DNA from 3 places in the Pseudoalteromonas nigrifaciens genome. Region 1 is predicted to be linked to each of the others. Evidence: predicted binding sites of a transcription regulator. Region 1 holds the regulator's gene; each other region holds the start of a gene.
The links. Region 1 encodes sigma-54, which starts transcription at its own class of promoters, with help from an activator protein. Its sites were predicted from a motif close to GTTGGCACGNNNNTNGNNT; they were not measured.
Positions count from the first base shown of each region.

Region 2: PNIG_RS02725 (PspA/IM30 family protein) is a predicted target of sigma-54. The motif match lies at 1,717-1,735, and genes of this name have one in related genera.
Region 3: PNIG_RS01720 (BON domain-containing protein) is a predicted target of sigma-54. The motif match lies at 1,985-2,003, and genes of this name have one in related genera.

Region 1 is NZ_CP011036.1:2,971,943-2,975,224, reverse strand. It holds gene rapZ (RNase adapter RapZ) at 1-548, opposite strand, end outside; gene ptsN (PTS IIA-like nitrogen regulatory protein PtsN) at 570-1,022, opposite strand; gene hpf (ribosome hibernation promoting factor) at 1,027-1,314, opposite strand; gene PNIG_RS14110 (RNA polymerase factor sigma-54) at 1,341-2,834, opposite strand; gene lptB (LPS export ABC transporter ATP-binding protein) at 2,904-3,282, opposite strand, start outside.
Region 2 is NZ_CP011036.1:582,094-585,375, forward strand. It holds rRNA gene rrf (5S ribosomal RNA) at 129-243, shown strand; gene dusA (tRNA dihydrouridine(20/20a) synthase DusA) at 556-1,524, shown strand; gene PNIG_RS02725 (PspA/IM30 family protein) at 1,778-2,458, shown strand; gene PNIG_RS02730 (PspC domain-containing protein) at 2,469-2,675, shown strand; partial or broken gene PNIG_RS20000 (hypothetical protein) at 2,712-3,036, shown strand; gene PNIG_RS02740 (copper chaperone PCu(A)C) at 3,115-3,282, shown strand, end outside.
Region 3 is NZ_CP011036.1:362,265-365,546, reverse strand. It holds gene istB (IS21-like element helper ATPase IstB) at 1-316, shown strand, start outside; tRNA gene PNIG_RS01730 (tRNA-Ile) at 769-845, opposite strand; gene PNIG_RS01725 (YqaE/Pmp3 family membrane protein) at 1,152-1,310, opposite strand; gene PNIG_RS01720 (BON domain-containing protein) at 1,386-1,949, opposite strand; gene PNIG_RS01715 (LiaF domain-containing protein) at 2,264-2,929, shown strand; gene suhB (inositol-1-monophosphatase) at 3,200-3,282, shown strand, end outside.

The sequences.
Region 1 (3,282 bases):
GCATCAAAAACATAATCAGCACCTTTGGGAATACCATGCTTAAAGCCAAACGACTCAAAGGTAATGATAAGCTGTTTGTCTTTTTTACCGAGTATGGTTTCACGCATAGATTCAGCAAGTTGATGCACACTTAAATCGGTTGTATCAATGACATGATCAGCCCGCGTTACGAGTACATCGAGTAATTCTTTTTCCTTTTTTATTGCTAAATCTAGCGGTAGCGAATCAATCGAAAGCGGGTGCAAGCGACGTGTTTCTGAATAACGGCGGATTAACGTTTGATCGTCGCTATCTAAATAAAATAACGTTGGTTTAGCAAAGTCGGGCAAGTACTCAAGAATATCGTTAAACTGCTGCTGATCTTTAGGCAGGTTACGCACGTCTATACTAACGGCTATTTTATCGTAGTTATCAGAGACACTGCGCACTAATGAAGGCAGCAAATTTACCGGAATATTATCTACACAATAGTAACCTAAATCTTCTACAACACGTAAAGCAACTGACTTACCAGAACCTGATCGGCCACTTATAATAATTAATTCCATTTACCACCCCTTTATTAGTAACTAGGATTGATCCAAAATAACTTGGTATAACGCTTCATCAGACTTTGCCGCACGCAATTGCTTACAAAACTCTTTATCGTTTAGTTTATCAGCTATTGTGGCTAGTGTTTTCAAGTGCTGCTGGTTATCGCCATCGGGCACTATAAGCGCAACAAAAATATCAACTGGACGATTATCAATTGCATCAAAATTAATAGCGGTTTCGCTTATTAAAATTAAGGCAAGAGGCTCTTGTGCCCCGCTCATACGGCCATGTGGAATTGCTATTCCTCGGCCAATACCGGTACTACCTAGCTTTTCTCTTGCCAATAAAGCAGTGAGAATATCTTGCTGAGGTAAATACGGCATTTTTTTATGCGCGAGTTCACTGATGAATTCTAAAATTCTTTTTTTACTATTAAAAAGGACCACAGCTTTGCTGCAGTCCTGGCATATAAGTGAGCTTAATTTCATAGTGTTAGTGTCGAGCAAACTTCTCTTTGTGTTTAATTACTTGACGATCGAGTTTGTCAATCAACGAGTCAATGGCAGCGTACATATCTTGGTGTTCGGTCGATGCAAATAGCTCAGCGCCACTTACAAAAATTGTTGCTTCAGCTTTTTGACTTAATTTTTCTACATCGAGAATAACATGCACATTAGTTATGTGATCTGAGTGTCTTTGCAGCTTTGCAAATTTATTATTTACATAGTCTCTTAATGAGTCTGTAATGTCTACATGACGACCAGTTAAGTTTAGTTGCATCAGCATTTTCCTCTTTGTTGTACGTCTTAAATCAAGCTTTTACGTTGATTTGACGGGGGAATAGCCAGAGATTCGCGATATTTTGCAATTGTCCGTCTAGCTACTTTAATTCCTTGCTCAGCCAATATATCTGCAATCTTGCTATCACTCAATGGTTTGGCTAAGTTTTCTGCAGCTATCAACTTTTTAATCAGGGCACGTATGGCAGTTGATGAACATTCGCCACCATTTTCGGTGCTTACATGGCTTGAAAAAAAGTACTTAAGCTCAAAAATGCCACGTGGAGTGTGCATATATTTTTGCGTAGTGACCCGTGAAATAGTCGACTCGTGCATTTCAACTATTTCGGCAACATCGTTTAATACCATAGGTTTCATGGCTTCTGGGCCATGTTCAAAAAACGCTTGTTGCTGCTTAACAATACAATTAGTTACTTTCAGGAGTGTTTCGTTTCTACTTTCTAGGCTTTTAATAAACCATTTAGCTTCTTGTAAGTGCGAGCGAATAAATTGGCTGTCACCGCTGGATTTTACTGTACGAGACATAGCCGCATATTGGCTGTTAACACGTATTTTTGGCATGCTATCTGGGTTTAGCTCTACCACCCAACGGCCTTTTATTTTTTTAACAGACACGTCAGGTATAACGTATTCAGACTCTTCTCTGACAATAGTATCCGCAGGCTTAGGATTAAGCGTATGAATAAGTGTCATTATTTCTTTAAGCTCTTCTTCTTTGAGCTTAGTTTTTTTCATTAACGTACGATAGTCGCGAGCAGCGAGTAAATCGATATGATCAGTTAACACCATTTTTGTTTCGTTAATATAAGGGGTGTCTTTATCAAATTGATTTAATTGAATGCATAAGCATTCTTGCAAGCTGCGAGCTGCAATACCAACAGGATCAAATAATTGAATGCGCTTTAGCACTGCTTCTATTTCATCTAGTTCTACTTCGTGTTCGTCGTCAGTTTCTTGGTTAAAGCTTGCTAAAAGGTCTTCGCAACTGAGGGTTAAAATACCAGAGTCATCTACGGCTTCAACGATAGCTATGGCAATAGCTTCGTCGGTAGGGCTAAAAGGGGTGAGCTGTAATTGCCACATTAAGTATTCATGCAGGGTTTCGGTTGATGCACCTTGATAAATAGATTCATCTTCAGGCATTGGCCCTGATGAAGAGGCAGGCGCTGCGCTCATATATTCATCCCATGATACATCCATGGCCATGTCGTCGCTTATGGTGTCTTTATTTAGTGCTTCACCGCTATCTTGCTCATACTCGCTTGGGGTGTCGTCAGCAGAGGCGCTAACAGTAATGTCATCTGCTTTTTGCTCGTTTTTACCTGCTGATTCTTCCGTGTAATCTTGTTCATCAACTTCAAGTAATGGGTTGCTATCAAGTGCTTCTTGTATTTCTTGCTGGAGATCCAAGGTACTAAGCTGCAATAAGCGAATAGCCTGTTGCAGTTGCGGAGTCATTGTAAGTTGCTGGCCCATGCGCAGCTGTAATGATTGCCTCATTTATCTCTAACAATCCTTATAAATTGATATGATTAATCTTAGCAGATGCTTATAGTAATAACATAAATATTACAGTTTGAACTGCTCGCCTAAATAAACATCACGTACTGTTTTATCGTTTAATACAAATTCAGGAGTACCAGATGCAATTAGCTCCCCATGAGAAACAATGTAGGCTTTTTCACAAACATCAAGGGTTTCCCTTACATTGTGGTCGGTAATTAGTACGCCAATACCACGATTTTTAAGGTGTTCTATAATTTTTTTAATATCGAGTACTGAAATAGGATCCACGCCAGCAAAGGGCTCATCAAGCAATATAAATTTAGGATCTGCAGCTAAAGCACGTGCTATTTCTACGCGGCGACGTTCACCACCAGATAGCGCCATACCTAAGCTGTCGCGAATATGTTGCAGGCTAAATTCGTCCAATAAACTATTTAGGGTT
Region 2 (3,282 bases), 1.1 Mb from region 1:
TAAAAAATATTATCAGATATTTTCCAAATTCAGTGGTGCTCTTAGCGCGCAGCGTTAAAGTTGAGGCACCTTGCGCAAAGAAAATGGTAGCACTATGTGCTTGTCATTCATTCTTTGCACCATATTTGCTTGGTAACAATAGCGTTTTGGACCCACCTGACCCCATGCCGAACTCAGTAGTGAAACGAAACAGCGCCGATGATAGTGTAGCATTTGCTATGTGAAAGTAGGACATTGCCAGGCTCCAAATTGTAGAAAGCCCGACTAGAAATAGTCGGGCTTTTTTACGTCTGCAGGAAAGTGAAATGTGGGTGGCTGAACTTTGAACGCTGACGTTTTCAATATAAATGGTATCTATATTTTTTGCTTATTCTGATATAATAATGTTTGAATTTAGCGCAGATACGCCTGATTTTATATTCTAAAACACCCCTTTTGATTGTTCCCTACGGTGTAGTTATTTATTAATAATAGATCTAAATGTGTGTAAATAAGCAAAAAAGAGATATTTAAATTGAACGAAATGTACTTAAACTTATATAGCACGGTGTACCAATGAAACCACTCGATAGACGCTTTTCTGTAGCACCCATGTTGGATTGGACTGATCGCCATTGTCGTACTTTTCATCGTAAAATGACTAAGCATACAGTGTTGTACACGGAAATGATCACCACGGGTGCTATTTTGTTTGGCCGAGGCGACTACCTACACTTTAATCAACACGAAGGGCCCGTTGCATTGCAGCTGGGTGGCTCTGATCCACAGGCTCTTGCACAATGTGCAAAGCTTGCGGGTGAGCGTGGTTATGACGAAATTAACTTAAACGTAGGTTGCCCGTCAGATCGCGTGCAGAATGGTCGTTTCGGTGCTTGTTTAATGGGTGAGCCGCAATTAGTTGCTGACTGTGTGGCGGCAATGAAAGCAGAAGTAAATATACCTGTTACGGTTAAAACGCGCATTGGTATTGATGAGCAAGACTCGTATGAGTTTTTGTGTGCACTTATAGAAGCGTCGCATAATGTTGGTTGTGATGATTTTATTATTCATGCTCGTAAAGCTTGGTTAAAGGGGTTAAGCCCTAAAGAAAACCGTGAGGTACCGCCGCTTGATTATCCACGTGTTTATAAGTTGAAAAAAGATTATCCACAACTCGATTTAAGTCTTAATGGTGGCGTTAAAACAATTGAACAAAGTTTAGAGCATTTACAGCATATTGATGGTGTGATGATTGGTAGAGAAGCGTATAGCAACCCATTTATACTCAATGAAGTGGACGAAAAGATTTATGGTGATATCGCTAACACGCAATCTCGTCATGAAGTCGTGCGCTCTATGTATAGTTATATTGAAGACGAAATGCGCTTAGGAGCTAACTTTTGGCATGTTGCTCGTCATATGCTGGGGATTTTTCAGGGGCAGCCTGGTGCCCGTGGATTTAGGCGTCATCTGTCTGAAAATGGCCATGGAAAACAAGCCGACTTATCGGTAATGGATAAAGCTTTGAGTTTTGTACCTAAATAATCAGCTAAGTGAATAATTTAATAAATGAATAAATACAGCCATCTTCGGATGGCTTTTTTGATCCTAAAAAATAGTCAAAAGTTTAGTTTATTGGCTAATTACACTTAATCATATTCAGTTAAAAGTAACTTTAATTTATAAATTATAAGTTTAAGTTGCTGAATTTAATGTGTTTTACTGTTTATATTATTACTTGGCATAACTCTTGGAATCTAATTTGTGTAATCACTTAAAAAGTTAACAGGAGAATCTCATGGGAATATTTAATCGCGTAACCGATATTGTTCAAGCAAATATCGTGTCGATATTAGACAAGGCAGAAGATCCAGAAAAATTACTTAATTTAATGATCAGCGAGATGCAAGATGCACTTACTGAGTGTCGCATTACGACAGCGGCTTTGTTGTGCGAAGAAAAAACACTTAAACGTCAAATTGAAAATAAAAATAACAATTTAGTATATTGGCAGGATAAAGCTGAACTAGCAATAGAGAGAGGTCGAGATGATTTAGCAAAATCAGCTTTACTTGAAAAACAAGCCATTAGTAACACAGTTGTAGCAAAGCAGCTGCAACTAGAAACGCTGCAGCAATCAATAACTAAAATGACAGCGGATTGTCAGCGTTTGCAACAAAAAATAGCCGAGGCTAAAGCCAAGCAAACACAGTTAGTACAGCGGCACAATATAGTGGCTGCAAGGGGGCAAATAAATAGCCAATTACAAAGTGAAAAAGTTGCACATGCACTCTCTCGATTTGAGAAAGTAGAGCAGCGCGTAGAAGGTATTGAAGCACAGGTAGAAGCGTACGAGCTTACTGATTCAGAAAATACTATAGCTGCACAAATAGACGCTTTGGCGAAAAACGAACAAGTAGATGCAGAATTAGCTCGCTTAAAAGCTGATTTAAAAACTAACTTAAAACAGAGTGCTTAAGGAGATAATTATGAATAGTTTTAACAGCAAACGTGGTTGGTACAAAGATCCACTTGATAAAAAAATATCTGGTGTGTGCAGTGGTTTAGCGCAGCGATTAGATTTACCTGTGTGGTCAACACGACTTGTCACTATTTTATTATTTTTGAGTTTTCCGTTTGCAATTGCACTAGGTTATTTTATTGCGCATTGCTGCCTAGAAGAAAAAGCAATTTAAGCTAATTTACATTTAGATTGAATTAAGGAGAGCTAAATGAAAGCGTTAGCCGTATGTATAATTGTTTATTTACTATTTTTTACTGATGTTGTCTCTGCGATGCACTTGATACTTGGCAATTACCGCTTTGGATTGCAGATACAAGTTGGATTGGGCTTGAGCTAATAGGAGCTTTAGCGGCTATTATTATTTTTGTAGCTGTTGCATACTAATAACGATAGGATTAGTTGGCGCAGCAGCAGTTGCATTAGTCGGAACTGTATTGGCATTTTTATTTGGATCGCTGATGATTGCTTGGCCGTTACTATTTATTGCGGTACTTTGCTGGTTAGTAGCTGATAACAAAAAAGTAGCATCTTAACTCCAAATTAACTGACTATTGCAACTGAACTATGTTAAATTTGATACTTAGCATTATGTTTTAACAAGGATTAGAGTGGTGATTAAACAGTGTATTTCAATTGTTTTGGTGTCGGTTTTAAGTCTTTTTTCATCATCATCGATGGCACATTCAGGGCATGATCACGATGCGGATGTTGCTATTATTAAGGTTAGTAATGCACAAGTAAGGGAGTTTTTACCTGCCACAACTTCAAGTGTAGGTTAT
Region 3 (3,282 bases), 910 kb from region 1:
TAAACAAGTGATGCAGCGGTCAGTGCTGGCACCCAGGCTACTAATCATTGATGAAATAGGTTATTTACCGTTTAGTGCTCAAGAATCCAAGTTATTGTTTGACGTCATTGCAAAGCGTTATGAAAAAGGAGCGATAATACTCACAAGTAATCTCCCATTTGGACAATGGGGAAGCATTTTTGCGAATGATACAGCGTTAACATCAGCTATGTTAGATAGAATTTTACACCACTCACACATTGTTCAAATTAAGGGGGAAAGTTATAGAATTAAAGAAAAGAAACAAGCAGGGTTAATGGAAAACCTTAATAAATAGTGGATCAATATTCAAATGGTGGAGTGGATCACTTTTCGGTTGTTGTTGACATCTATTGCTTTTTGCAAAAGTTATAGCCTGCTGCTCTAGTTCTTCTGGTGTCATATAAAGCCTTAATCATCTCTACCCAGTATGTCACTTAAGTAGTTATTCGCAAGTGATTCAAATTCAGAGTAAGCCTCATATTTAAAAGCAGTCTGTTCTCTTTTTTCCCATTGGTAAATTATCTATTTTGTATTATTAATAAAGACCCCCCCTGTAAAACAGGGTAATACAAGCATCAAAGCTTTATAGAACGAAACATCTTTGATGTAAGGCTAATCTTTTAATACATACAATTTTTTATTCACAATTAGTTGCTCTAATAAGTTAAGTTTTTTGTTATTGTGAGAAGTATCAAAGGGTAATTTCGGTTAGTAGATATTTGTATTTACTTGGGAAGCTTGTAAAAGTGGTGGCCCCTCCCAGACTCGAACTGGGGACCTAACGATTATGAGTCGTGTGCTCTAACCAACTGAGCTAAGGGGCCAACTTTTTGTATAACTGTAAACAGTTAATTTTTTAAGAAGCGTTTAGTCACATAGCGACTAAAGCGGGGTGCAGTATAAAAAGTTTTTAGGGGCTTGTCACTAGCAAAAGTCTTTATTTTAACAATCAATGGTCTAACTGCTTAAATAGTAATCTTTTTATGGGTGTAATATTAAAATTTGCAGAATTTAGGGTTAATACTGGCAGCTAAGTAAAAGTGAAATGGAAGGCTGTATATCGCGTAATTTACAAATTGAGCTTTAAACAAGCAACTCACAGCTTATATTACGCGACAAACAGAAATGAATTATTTTTTTGCGATAATGTATATTGCATGTATTACTCCAGGGAAGTAACCAAACAACGTAAGTAAAATATTTATCCAAAAATGTAAGCCTAAACCCACCTGTAAAAATACTCCCAGTGGTGGCAGTAAGATTGAAAAAATAATACGTATAATATCCATAAATATTCTCCTTATTTATAAACTAAAAAGCTTATAAGCAAAAACCCAGCAGAGCTGGGTTTTATAAATACTATGTTACTTTGCAACTATCGTTAGTTTATCTACTACATCGCGAACATCTTCTGCATTTTTAGCAATTTTTACTGCAAGCTGTTTTTCAGCATCTGAGTTCACTGTACCGGTAAGAGTAACTACACCGTTGTCAGTATCTACATCAATGTTTGTACCACCAACTTCTGAGTTAAATAAATAACGCGTTGTGATGACTGTGGTAATTTTAGCGTCGGTTAAGCCGCTACCATCATCATCTTTCATGTTGTCATGGCTTTTACTGTTCATGTTTTTCACAACAGTAAGCTGGTTATCAACATCGGTTACACCATCTAAACTCAGTACAAGTTCTTCTGCTAACTCTTTGTCGAGTTCGCTATTAACTTTACCTGTTAGTATAACTTTGCCATTTTTTACATCAGTGTTGATGTCAAAGTTATTGAGGTTAGTGTTCATAAGAAGTACTGTTTCAGCCTTACCATCAATCCAAGCATCTTTACTTTCATTTTCCCAGCTGCTCGCTTGAGCACCCATAGCCGTAGTACCTAAAACTAACGCCGCAATGATAGATTTGTTAAATGTTTTCATAATCTTTCTCCTTTTGATTAAAGACACTTTAATTAATGCCAGCTTTAGGCCAACTTTAATAAACAAGTAAAATCATGAACTTAAGGCGGGATATAAAATAACTTTACTTTGTATACATCACTTTTTTACCGACTTATCGGTAAAAAGTTCTCAGTAGTGAAAATAACTAGATAATTACCATTTTGGTTAATGGATCGTTAATATAACAAAGTCACAAATAGGCTAAAAACATAACAAGCTGATTAATAACAATAATATTTTTGGTATATGCTTTGCTTATATAGTGACAATAGTAAAATAAAAGGAATACCCTAATGAGCGTAAAAATAACAGACCGCCCGCAAGAGCAAGTGCGTGAAGAAGTGATTGATCAACTAATTTATAATTACAGCCACGGAGTTATTTCTGTAGAAGCATTTGAAAGGCGTTTAGATGAGGCAATGGCTACAAATAATAATGAAGTCCTTGTTAGCTTAGTTGAGGATTTAACCCTTAATACTGATCAGCAATATAATGCCCAAAAACATTCGCAATTTTCACCCAATTACAGCGCTCAGCAATTTAGCCAGAGTGACTTTACATTACGCAGTATTTTAGGCTCCAATGAAAGAAGTGGCCAGTGGATTGTGCCTAAAAATATTTACCTGACTAACTTTATGGGCTCGGTAGTACTTGATTTTACCGATGCTATTTTTACCCACCAAGAGATAACGATTCATGTTAACTGTATTTTTGGCAGTGATGAAATATACGTACCAGAACACGTTAATGTAGTATCAAAAATGTTTAGCATTATTAGTAGTGTTGAAAATAAAACAGTGGCACTTAACAAGCATCAAGGCCCGACCATCCATATTGAGGGAAAGGCTATTATGGGCTCGGTAGAAATAAAGATTAAGCGCACCATTAAAGAAAAATTTATTAGCTTTGCTAACCAATTAAAAACCCAACTTGGTGGTAAAAGTGGTACTCCAATGTGATGAACTACCTATAAAAGCATGTTCATAGCTTTTAACTTGGGCCCAGGTTAAAGAGTAAAAAACATGCTAAATTTTTAAAGCACTAGAACACATTTAAAAAGTGCTTTGCAGATTCATCAATGCTGAATTTGTATAAAATGCCCTGCACATCAAGTAAGTACAAAAAACAAACAAAAGTATTTAGGCTTTGTTGTTTACTTTATGGCAAAAGTCGCTAAAATACGCCAGCTAAAATATATAAACGTTCTTTTACAACCCAAAGGTAATACCATGCATCCAATGTTAAACATTGCGGTTCGCGCTGCGCGTAACGCAGGCAAAATTATACTTCGTGCAAGTGAAGATTTATCAAA